3 regions of the Lactobacillus sp. B4015 genome follow, and region 2 is predicted to be linked to each of the others. Evidence: predicted binding sites of a transcription regulator. Region 2 holds the regulator's gene; each other region holds the start of a gene.

Region 1 (3,291 bases), on a different contig from region 2:
CCACCAGCTACGTAGCCTTCGTCAACAGCGGCACGAGTTGAGTTCAAAGCATCTTCAATCCGGTAGCGACGTTCTTTTAACTCAGTTTCAGTAGCAGCACCAACATGAATAACAGCTACACCACCAGTTAATTTAGCAAGACGTTCTTGCAACTTCTTCTTGTCAAAGTCTGAAGTTGTTTCTTCGATTTGACTTCTGATTGAGTCTTCACGTTCTTTAATTGCTTCGTCTGAACCAGCACCATCAACAATAGTCGTTGAGTCCTTAGTAACAGTGATGCGACGTGCTTTACCTAATTGATCAATCGTTGTGTCCTTTAATTCAAGACCAAGATCTTCGGTAATAACTGTACCACCAGTAAGAGCGGCAATATCTTGTAATTGTTCTTTACGACGGTCACCAAAGCCTGGGGCCTTAACAGCAACAACGTTGAAAGTACCACGAATCTTGTTCAATACTAAAGTAGGAAGTGCTTCACCAGAAACATCGTCAGCGATAATCAATAATGATTTACCTTGTTGAACAATCTCTTGCAATAATGGCAAGATGTCTTGAATGTTAGAAATCTTCTTGTCAGTAATTAAAACATATGGGTTGTCCAAATCTGCTTCCATCTTGTCGTTGTCAGTTACCATGTATTGTGATAAGTAACCACGATCGAATTGCATACCTTCAACTACTGATAATTCAGTTTCAATACCACGTGAGTCTTCAATTGTGATAACACCATCGTTACCAACTTTTTCCATTGCATCAGCGATTAAGTCACCAACTTCTTTTGAAGCAGATGAAACTGAAGCAACTTGCGCAATTTGATCTTTTGAAGAAACAGTGTGACTTACTTTATGTAATTCATCAACAACAGCCTTGGTAGCTTTTTCAATTCCGCGACGAACACCTACAGGGTTAGCACCAGCAGTTACGTTCTTCATTCCTTCACGGATGATTGCTTGAGTTAACACAACTGCAGTAGTGGTACCGTCACCAGCAATGTCGTTAGTCTTTTGTGCAGCTTCGGCAACTAGCTTAGCACCCATGTTTTCGTAGTGGTCTTTTAATTCAATTGACTTAGCAATGGTAACACCATCGTTAGTAATTTCAGGATTGCCGTAAGATTGCTCTAAGACAACGTTTCTACCTTTAGGACCGATTGTTGCCTTAACAGTATCAGCTAACTTATCAACACCCTTTAATAGGGAACGTCTTGCTTTTTCTGAGAATTTAATATCTTTTGCCATAATTTTCGCTCCTTAATTACTTAACCACTGCCAAAATATCTTTTTCATGAAGGACTAAGAATTTTTCACCTTCGTATTCAACGTTAGTGCCAGAATACTTGTCATATAGAACAACGTCGCCCTTTTCAACTGACATTGGGATCTTGTTGCCGTTTTCTGCATAACTGCCTTCACCGACAGCAACAACTTCACCTTCTGTTGGCTTTTCTTTAGCATTTGAAGCAAGGACGATTCCGCCTACAGTCTTTTCTTCTTCTTCTTTAACTTTTACGATCACGCGATCACCAATTGGTTGTAACACGTTTGTCCCTCCTAATTTTAATTTAAAATCATTTTTGTTATTTGTTAGCACTCTTATTAACCAAGTGCTAACTTACAAATATGATAATACCCCCTTTTAATAAAAAAAGCAAGAAAAAATTAGCACTTTTTTACTTAAAGTGCTAATTTTCTTTAGCCATTGCAGCGGCGGCTTTATATATTTATCTATTCTTATCTTTATCCGAATCAAGGAAATAAATGAGGGTTTGTAATTCAGTCGCCAAGTCAACATTTTGAATTCTAACCCCGGTTGGAGCTGATAACCGAATTGGCGTAAAGTTCATAATGCCCTTAATGCCAGCTTCGACCATGTCATCCGCTGTTTTTTGTGCAGAATCTGACGGCACTGTCAAAATAGCGATGGTGATCTGTTGGTCACTCAGCTGCTTTTGCAATTCACTCATTTCATAAACAGGAACGCCACTCAAAATTTTGCCCGTAATTTTAGGATTAATATCAAAAGCACAGGAAATTCGGATGTTATTGCTTCGTTTGAAGTTATAGTTCAGCAAGGCGTGTCCCAAATTACCTACACCAACTAATGCAACATTAGTTAAAGTATCTTGATTTAAAATCTTTTTAAAAAAGGATAGGAGACTTTTGACATCATAGCCATACCCACGCTTACCCAAAGCACCAAAATATGAAAAATCACGACGGATTGATGCACTATCAACCTGAACTGCTTCTGATAATTCAGTAGATGAAACTTTTTCTTTACCAGCTTCATTCAGGATAATTAGGTAACGATAGTAAAGCGGCAGTCTCTTCGCTGTCGCTGTAGGTATTTTTATTTTTTCCATTTTAAAAAGCCTCCAACTTAATATCACTAGTGAGCTTTTTTGTGAATTCACTCATCAATTAATATTATTTTACCTATAACTTACTGATATTTGCAAATGTTTTTTCACAATCTAACACAATCACAAAACACGATTTTACTGTTAATTAACCCGCTTTACATGGTAATTAAAAAATTATTTGTAAATAACTGAGCAAATACTCGTAATCAATTTACTACTGATGAAAAAATAATTTTACTTAAAAAAGGCTTATTTCTCATGCAATTGCCAGCAGTCTTGCCACATATGCTAAAATAGACTTTAGGTGAAAAATATGATAATTGCACAAGGACACGATTTAGAAAAACAATTTGGTGCCAATACGCTATTCAATCACGTTAATTTCTCGATTGATTCAAATGCAAGAATTGGCCTTGTAGGACCAAATGGAGTTGGTAAAACCACACTCCTAAAAATTATGACGGGTGAAGAAGAAGCTACCCACGGCGAATTTACCATTAATAAAGGGATCGATGTGGGTTATATCGCGCAGGAAAATGGCTTAGATGAAAGTAAGAGCATTTGGGATGAAATGCTGACCGTTTTTGCGCCATTAATTGCAAAAGGACAAAAAATCCGCGACTTGCAACAAGCAATTGCCGAACATCCGGAAGATAAGCAACTTTTAAAACAATATGACCAGTTGCAATTTGATTTTGAACAACAAGGTGGATATACCTATCAGGCGGATATTAAAAGTATTTTGAATGGTTTTAACTTCCCCGAAAAGACTTGGACTAAAATTATTGTTGATCTTTCTGGTGGTGAAAAAACTCGGCTTGCCTTTGTCAAACTGCTTTTACGCAAGCCACCGCTACTTTTACTCGATGAGCCGACCAACTATTTAGATTTAGACACACTTGACTGGCTAGAAGGTTTTCTTAAAACAT
Region 2 (3,291 bases):
TAAATCAGCAGTCAATTCATCAAACTTAGCACGAGTTAAGTCAGCTTCAAGGTGAAGAGGACCAGACTCACCAGCAGAAATGAACGGAAGAGAAATATGAGTTGATGATACACCTGATAAATCTTTCTTAGCTTTTTCAGCAGCATCCTTTAACCGTTGTAAAGCCATCTTGTCTTTAGAAAGGTCAACGCCATTTTCATCTTTAAAGTTCTTGATAAGCCAGTCAATAATCTTATTATCAAAGTCATCCCCACCAAGGTGAGTATCACCGTTAGTCGAAAGAACTTGGAAGACGCCATCACCTAATTGCAATACAGAAACATCAAACGTACCACCACCAAGGTCGTAAACTAACACTTTCTCGTCTTCGGCATCTTTATCAAGACCGTAAGCAAGTGATGATGCAGTAGGCTCATTGATGATCCGTTTAACTTCTAAACCGGCAATCTTACCGGCATCCTTAGTAGCTTGACGTTGTGCATCGTTGAAGTATGCGGGTACGGTGATAACTGCTTCCGTAACTTTTTCACCTAAATAATCTTCAGAAAATTTCTTGATATATTGTAAAATCATGGCAGAAATTTCTTGTGGAGTATAAGACTTATCGCCAATTTTTACCTTGTAATCGGTCTCACCCATATGACGCTTAATTGATGAGATTGTGTTAGGGTTAGTGATTGCTTGTCTCTTAGCAACTTCACCTACTTGAATTTCACCATCTTTAAATGCGACAACGGAGGGAGTGGTACGGTTACCTTCTGGGTTAGTAATAATCTTTGGTTCTTTACCCTCTAAAACTGCTACTGCTGAGTTAGTGGTTCCGAGGTCAATACCGATAACTTTTGACATTAATAATCTTCCTTTCAATTATTGTGCAACAACAACCATTGCTGGTCTTAGTGTACGATCTTTATATGAATATCCTTTTTGTAAAACTTGAACAACGTGATCTTTTTGTTCATCATTTTCAGCTTCTATGGTTTGTACTGCTTGATGTAAATTAGGATCAAATTTAGCTCCCTCAGCTTCAATTTCACTGATACCATGATCCTTCATCGCCTTAATCAAAGCATCCAAGGTCATTTGGACACCCTTTTTAAGTTGTTTAGAAGCTTCATCATCTACTTTAGTATTCAAGGCACGTTCAAGGTTATCCATTGCTGGTAGAACATCCTTTGCTAAAGATTGTGATTCATACTTGATTAATTGTGCACGCTCATTATTGTAGCGATTTTGCATATTTTGCATTTCCGCTTGACTACGAAGGAATTTATCCTCCAAGTCTTTCTTTTCTTCTTGAGCTTTGGCTAAATTTTCCGCAAGCTTTTTTTCTGCAGAATTTTGATCTTTGTGCTCGTCAGCCTTAGTATTTACTTTGTTTTTCTCATCTTTTTTAGCCTTTTTTGTTTGACTTTGTTTTTTAGCCAAATCTTTTTCGCTAACATATTTTTCCTTACTCACGGCTAACCTCCTTTATTTAAACCTGCCATAATATTCAAGCAGTTTCTTAGCCAATTCATTTCTAAAATATTCCAAAAGGCCAATAACTTGTGAATATGGCATATTATTTGGACCAAGTAAAGCAATTATGCCCTTGCCATGGGAGCCAACGCTATACTCTGCCGTAAGCAGACTATAATCTCTTAACAAATCATTTGACAATTCAGAACCCAAACTTACACGTACCGGATATTTACCACGTTCTGAATTAATCTTGTCATCAACAAAATTAGAAATCAAATCATTGTGATCAATCAATTCATATAGTGAACGCAAGTTAGAAACATCATCATACGAACTATTATTCAATAAGTTGATTTGACCATCAACATACATCTGCTCACTAGCAGCATCGTTAATAACATCTTCAACTAAATCAATTAGTTCGCTTACATGATTGCTCGTTAGCTTTTTACCTAAAGTCTGATTAAGCAAGGTAGGAGTTATCTCGCTTAAATCTTTTCCTACGAGTTTATCGTTAATCATCCGCACAGCTTTTTCTACTTCATCACCATGTACATTATAAGGTAAGCTGTAAACTTGGCTATGGACGTTACCATCACTGGTTACCAAGATTGCCATAATTTGGCGATTGAATAACGGTACGATTCGAAAGCCAGTAATAGTTAAATCACTATTTTCTGGTCCCTCCGCAAAAGCAGTATAATTAGTCAAGTCAGAAAGAATTTTGGCAGCTTCCTGCACAATCTCGTTGACTTGGTGAAAAGGCTGATCTAATTGACTAACAATTTTCTGGTAAACAGACGAAGGGATTTGAAGAGGTTCAAGCAAATTATCTAAGTAATACCGATAACCTTCAGTAGACGGTACGCGTCCACTGGAAAGGTGTGTTTTCTCAAGTAATCCCTTCTCTTCCAAAGCAGCCATTTCATTACGAATAGTTGCACTCGAAACTTTAATTGGCAACTGATTCATGACCGTCTTAGATCCAACCGGTTCATGCGTTTGCGTAAAATCATTAATAATTGTCTTTAAAATTAATTCTTGACGTTCGGTCAACATAAAAATCGCCCTCACTTTTAGCACTCATACTTATCAGGTGCTAACAATTATTATGATACTAGTTTTTAGCAGAATGTCAAGTCGAGTGCTAAACTTTTTCTGACAAAATGCAGTTTTCTAATTAACCGGAAGAATTTATTAGTTTCTCTGCGCAAAATAAGCCTTTATTTGAGCTTCATCTTGTTTCATCTGCATTTTTAACTCGTTCAAGTTAGCAAACTTAATCTCACCACGTGTATACTTGTACCATTTTATAACCATGTCCTCGTCATAAGCTTCTTCATTAAACCCAAATAAATTAGATTCAATAAAAATCTTCTTATTATCATTAATAGTTACATTATAGCCAACACTGGTCATTGAGTCATACCATTGACCCTTAATTTTAGTTCGGGTTGCATACACGCCAACCTTTGGCACCACTTTGTTAGTATCCCATACTAGATTAGCTGTAGGAAAGCCCAATTTATGTCCATTACGCAGACCATGACCTACTGTCCCAGACATAACATATGGCGCACCCAAAAGTTTTTGTGCTAAGTCCATCTGACCAGCAGTAATTGCCTTTTTAATTTCCGTCGAGCCAATCTTTTGCCCATCATAAGATTGTTTCGGAACATCAATTATTTCAAATCTGCCTCTAGCAAATTTAGGAAAATTTTTCATATTAGCAATATCTTTGGGACCATAAGTATAATCAAAGCCAGCCACTACCGTGTCAGCACCCAGTTTGACGACAATGTTATCAACAAATTCTTGTGCTGTTAA
Region 3 (3,291 bases), on a different contig from region 2:
ATTTTCGCCTTATTTGGTCAATCGTTTCATCAATTTTACGTTTCTTTATTTGGGTAGAAGGCTGCATAAAAAAGGTTAATTGCTGACAAGTATCCGGAATGAGCCTGCTGCAGCTGACTCCCAGCGCCCGAACTGTTTCACCACGCCAATTTTTGCGAAACAAAGCCAGTATTTCTTGTACGAGTAAATCATTGTCATTAGTCGGTGAAATTTTCCGCTGAACATTGAAGCCCGTTCGATTGCCTGTCGGTTTATACTGCGAAAAGCCAACATACAAGCTAACACATTGGGTTTGAAGCTTATGCGCACGAATTCTGGCAGCGACTTGCTCACCAATTTCACGCAAAACAATTTCGAGTTCACGCTGATTAGTATAATCCTTGGTTAAAATTTGCGAGTTACCATAATTTTTCATTTTTGGAAAAAACTTTTCGCTAATAATACTGCGATCAACACCCCAGCTCATTGCAAATAACTGCTCGCCAATTACGCCAAATTCTTTCTTCAAAATCGCAGGATCGGTATGTGCTAATTCATACATATTATTGATATGCAAACGCCGCAAATGATGCGCTGTTCTTTTGCCAATTCCCCAGACTTCTTCCATATCAGTAATTCGCCAAATTGTATCGGGAACATCAATATAATGCCAATAGTCAATCATTGAATGGCGGTGCTTAGCAGAAATATCCATTGCTAGTTTGGCAAGAAGCGGATTTTCGCCAATTCCGCAAGTAGTATATAAGCCCAACTTATCCCTAATCTCACACTGAATTTTACGTGCGACTAAATAGGGATCATCCCCAAACAAATGCCAAGATTTAGTCATATCAATCATGCTCTCATCAATTGAATACGCATGAATATCTTCATCCGCCGCATACTCACGAAATATATCTAGCACTTGCATGCTGCGCTTAATATATAAATTCATGTGCGGATCAACCAGCAATAAATCAGGTGCATCTTTTTTAGTGGGCAAATCGCGCACACGCATCACGTTAGTTAAACCATACTTTGCCTTTGCTAAAGGAGAAGCCGCCATAATTAACCCTGAACCATACTTGCTATCAGGCTGATGGGACACCACTGCCAGCACAGCCTTCATGGGATTAAGTCCTAGTTCTAGCGCCTCACAGCTTGCAAAAAATGACTTATTATCAATCATAAACACTACGCGGTGGGGTTCATAACGATAATCATACATTTTTTCCACTCCTTGTTACAAACCTTTGTTCGTCTAAAGTTAATTATACAAACGCTAGTTCGATTAATCAAGTGCAAAATTTAGTCAATTGCCATAATAGTAACGTGATATTCTCCCGCAGGCGCCATTACACTAACTGTCGTATTCACCTCTTTTTTCATTATTGCTTGCCCAAGAGGTGAATCAAACGCAACCTTTCCGTCGGCAATATCTGCTTCCATCCGGCCAACTACTTTATACTTCTCTGTTTCGTCATCATCATCAAATTTAAGTGTGACTGTCTTACCAAGGTCAACCTTCCCATCAGCGGTTTTATCAACAACATCAGCATATTTTAGTTGCTTTTCTAAGTACCGCACGCGGCTTTGTAAGTGACCCAGATCACGCTTAGCCTCAGTGTATTCAGTATTTTCCGACAAGTCACCCAGTGCCCGGGCCTCTTGCAAAATCTTAATTCTGCGCGGACGATCCTTTTTCAATTCAGCTATTTCGTTCTTAATTTTTTGGTAACCTTCCGGCGTCATTTTCTGATAATAAACCAATATTTTTACTCCTTTTGTTTGTTAGAAAAAATTTTTCCACAAGCTATTATTACTGCCACAACAGTTTTCAGCTTTTATTTTTAGCACTCGAAAATAAAGAGTGCTAAATACTTTAATTTTAATTTTCTAGGTACTATAATAATAACTGTAATGAGGAAATAGCAAACACCCCATTACAAAACTTAATTAAATTTGAAAGGAAGCTTTTTACTATGGCAAATGATATGATGAATCGGCACAATGACTTATTTGATGCGATGAACGATTGGTTTGATCTTCCAAGAAAATTTTTTGACGATGGCGATATGGCCAAATTAATGCAATCAGACGTTGTTGAAAATGATAAAGAATACATTATCAAAGTAGACATGCCTGGAATGGATAAAAACGATATTAACTTAAACTACAATAACGGCATTTTGAGCGTATCAGGCTCTAGAAAATCATTCAAAGACCTATCTAATGATAAGAATAATAGTCTTATTCACCGTGAAAGAAGCGAAGGTCACATTTCTCGCAGCTTCAGATTACCAAATGTGGTTGCAAGTGAGATCCATGCAAAGTATGATAATGGTGTATTGACTATTACTTTACCAAAACAAAGTTCTGGTCAAAGTGATAATTCAATTCAAATTGATTAACTTATTTAATAAAGATTGCAAGAAGTTCAAGATAAGTTGCCAATACAAATAATTCTCTAAAACGAGTTCAGCTATTGAACCCGTTTTTCTTTTGGCTTAAAATATAAAGTAATTTAAAATTAGATTAAAAAAGGAGAATTATTAATGGGACACAAAATTACTGTTCAAGAGCTTGAAAAGTTTGCGAACAATTTTAATGACAACCCCAAAAATCAGGTTGTTGCCCGTGCTGCTCAAAAAAGCGGCGTTTCGATGGCAGCTTATAACGAGCGGGTTCAAAATGAACTAACACGTGTTTTTTCAACAGAATTAGATACTGAAAATGTTACTAATCAGCTTCATTCAGGCCGCTGTTGGGAATTTGCCACTCTGAACATACTGCGTCATCAATTTGGTAAAAAATATCACTGCAAGAATTTTACTTTTTCACAAAGTTATAATTTTTTCTGGGACAAAATTGAACGTGCCAACACTTTTTATGACAACATTTTGGCTACCGCTGATGAAAAATTAAATTCACGGACGGTTGAAGCCATCTTAGGCGGGGCCGGCGAAGATGGCGGACATTTTCATATGGGTGCTGCTTTAATCGAAAAATATGGTGTCGTTCCGTCATACGCCATGCCTGAAAGTTTCAACGCCAATAACACTGATGCGTTTGGCAAGACTTTAGGCGATAAATTGAGAAAAGATGCATTAGTATTGCGGGAATTGAAGCAAGCAGGCAAAGACGAAGAAGTCGAGCAAGCACGCGAGCAATTTTTAAGTGAAGTCTACCAGATGACGGCAATTGCAGTCGGTGAGCCACCAAAGAAATTTGACCTTGAATACCGCGATGATGACAAGAAGTACCACTTGGACAAAGACTTGACACCACTTGAATTTTTACACAAGTACATGG

What was found. Region 2 encodes HrcA, which represses chaperone genes, less so after heat shock. Its sites were predicted from a motif close to TTAGCACTCNNNNNNNNNGAGTGCTAA; they were not measured.
Region 1: groES (co-chaperone GroES) is a predicted target of HrcA. The motif match lies at 1,584-1,610, and genes of this name have one in related genera.
Region 3: J3U71_RS01640 (Hsp20/alpha crystallin family protein) is a predicted target of HrcA. The motif match lies at 1,830-1,856, and genes of this name have one in related genera.

What each region holds. Positions count from the first base shown of each region.
Region 1 covers NZ_JAFNOY010000001.1:17,013-20,303, forward strand. The annotation lists gene groL (chaperonin GroEL) at 1-1,238, opposite strand, end outside; gene groES (co-chaperone GroES) at 1,255-1,539, opposite strand; gene J3U71_RS00085 (redox-sensing transcriptional repressor Rex) at 1,721-2,362, opposite strand; gene J3U71_RS00090 (ABC-F family ATP-binding cassette domain-containing protein) at 2,676-3,291, shown strand, end outside.
Region 2 covers NZ_JAFNOY010000005.1:34,399-37,689, forward strand. The annotation lists gene dnaK (molecular chaperone DnaK) at 1-849, opposite strand, end outside; gene grpE (nucleotide exchange factor GrpE) at 868-1,461, opposite strand; gene hrcA (heat-inducible transcriptional repressor HrcA) at 1,474-2,523, opposite strand; gene ribF (riboflavin biosynthesis protein RibF) at 2,662-3,291, opposite strand, start outside.
Region 3 covers NZ_JAFNOY010000001.1:328,292-331,582, forward strand. The annotation lists gene J3U71_RS01630 (nucleotidyltransferase) at 1-1,207, opposite strand, end outside; gene greA (transcription elongation factor GreA) at 1,288-1,749, opposite strand; gene J3U71_RS01640 (Hsp20/alpha crystallin family protein) at 1,962-2,390, shown strand; gene J3U71_RS01645 (C1 family peptidase) at 2,535-3,291, shown strand, end outside.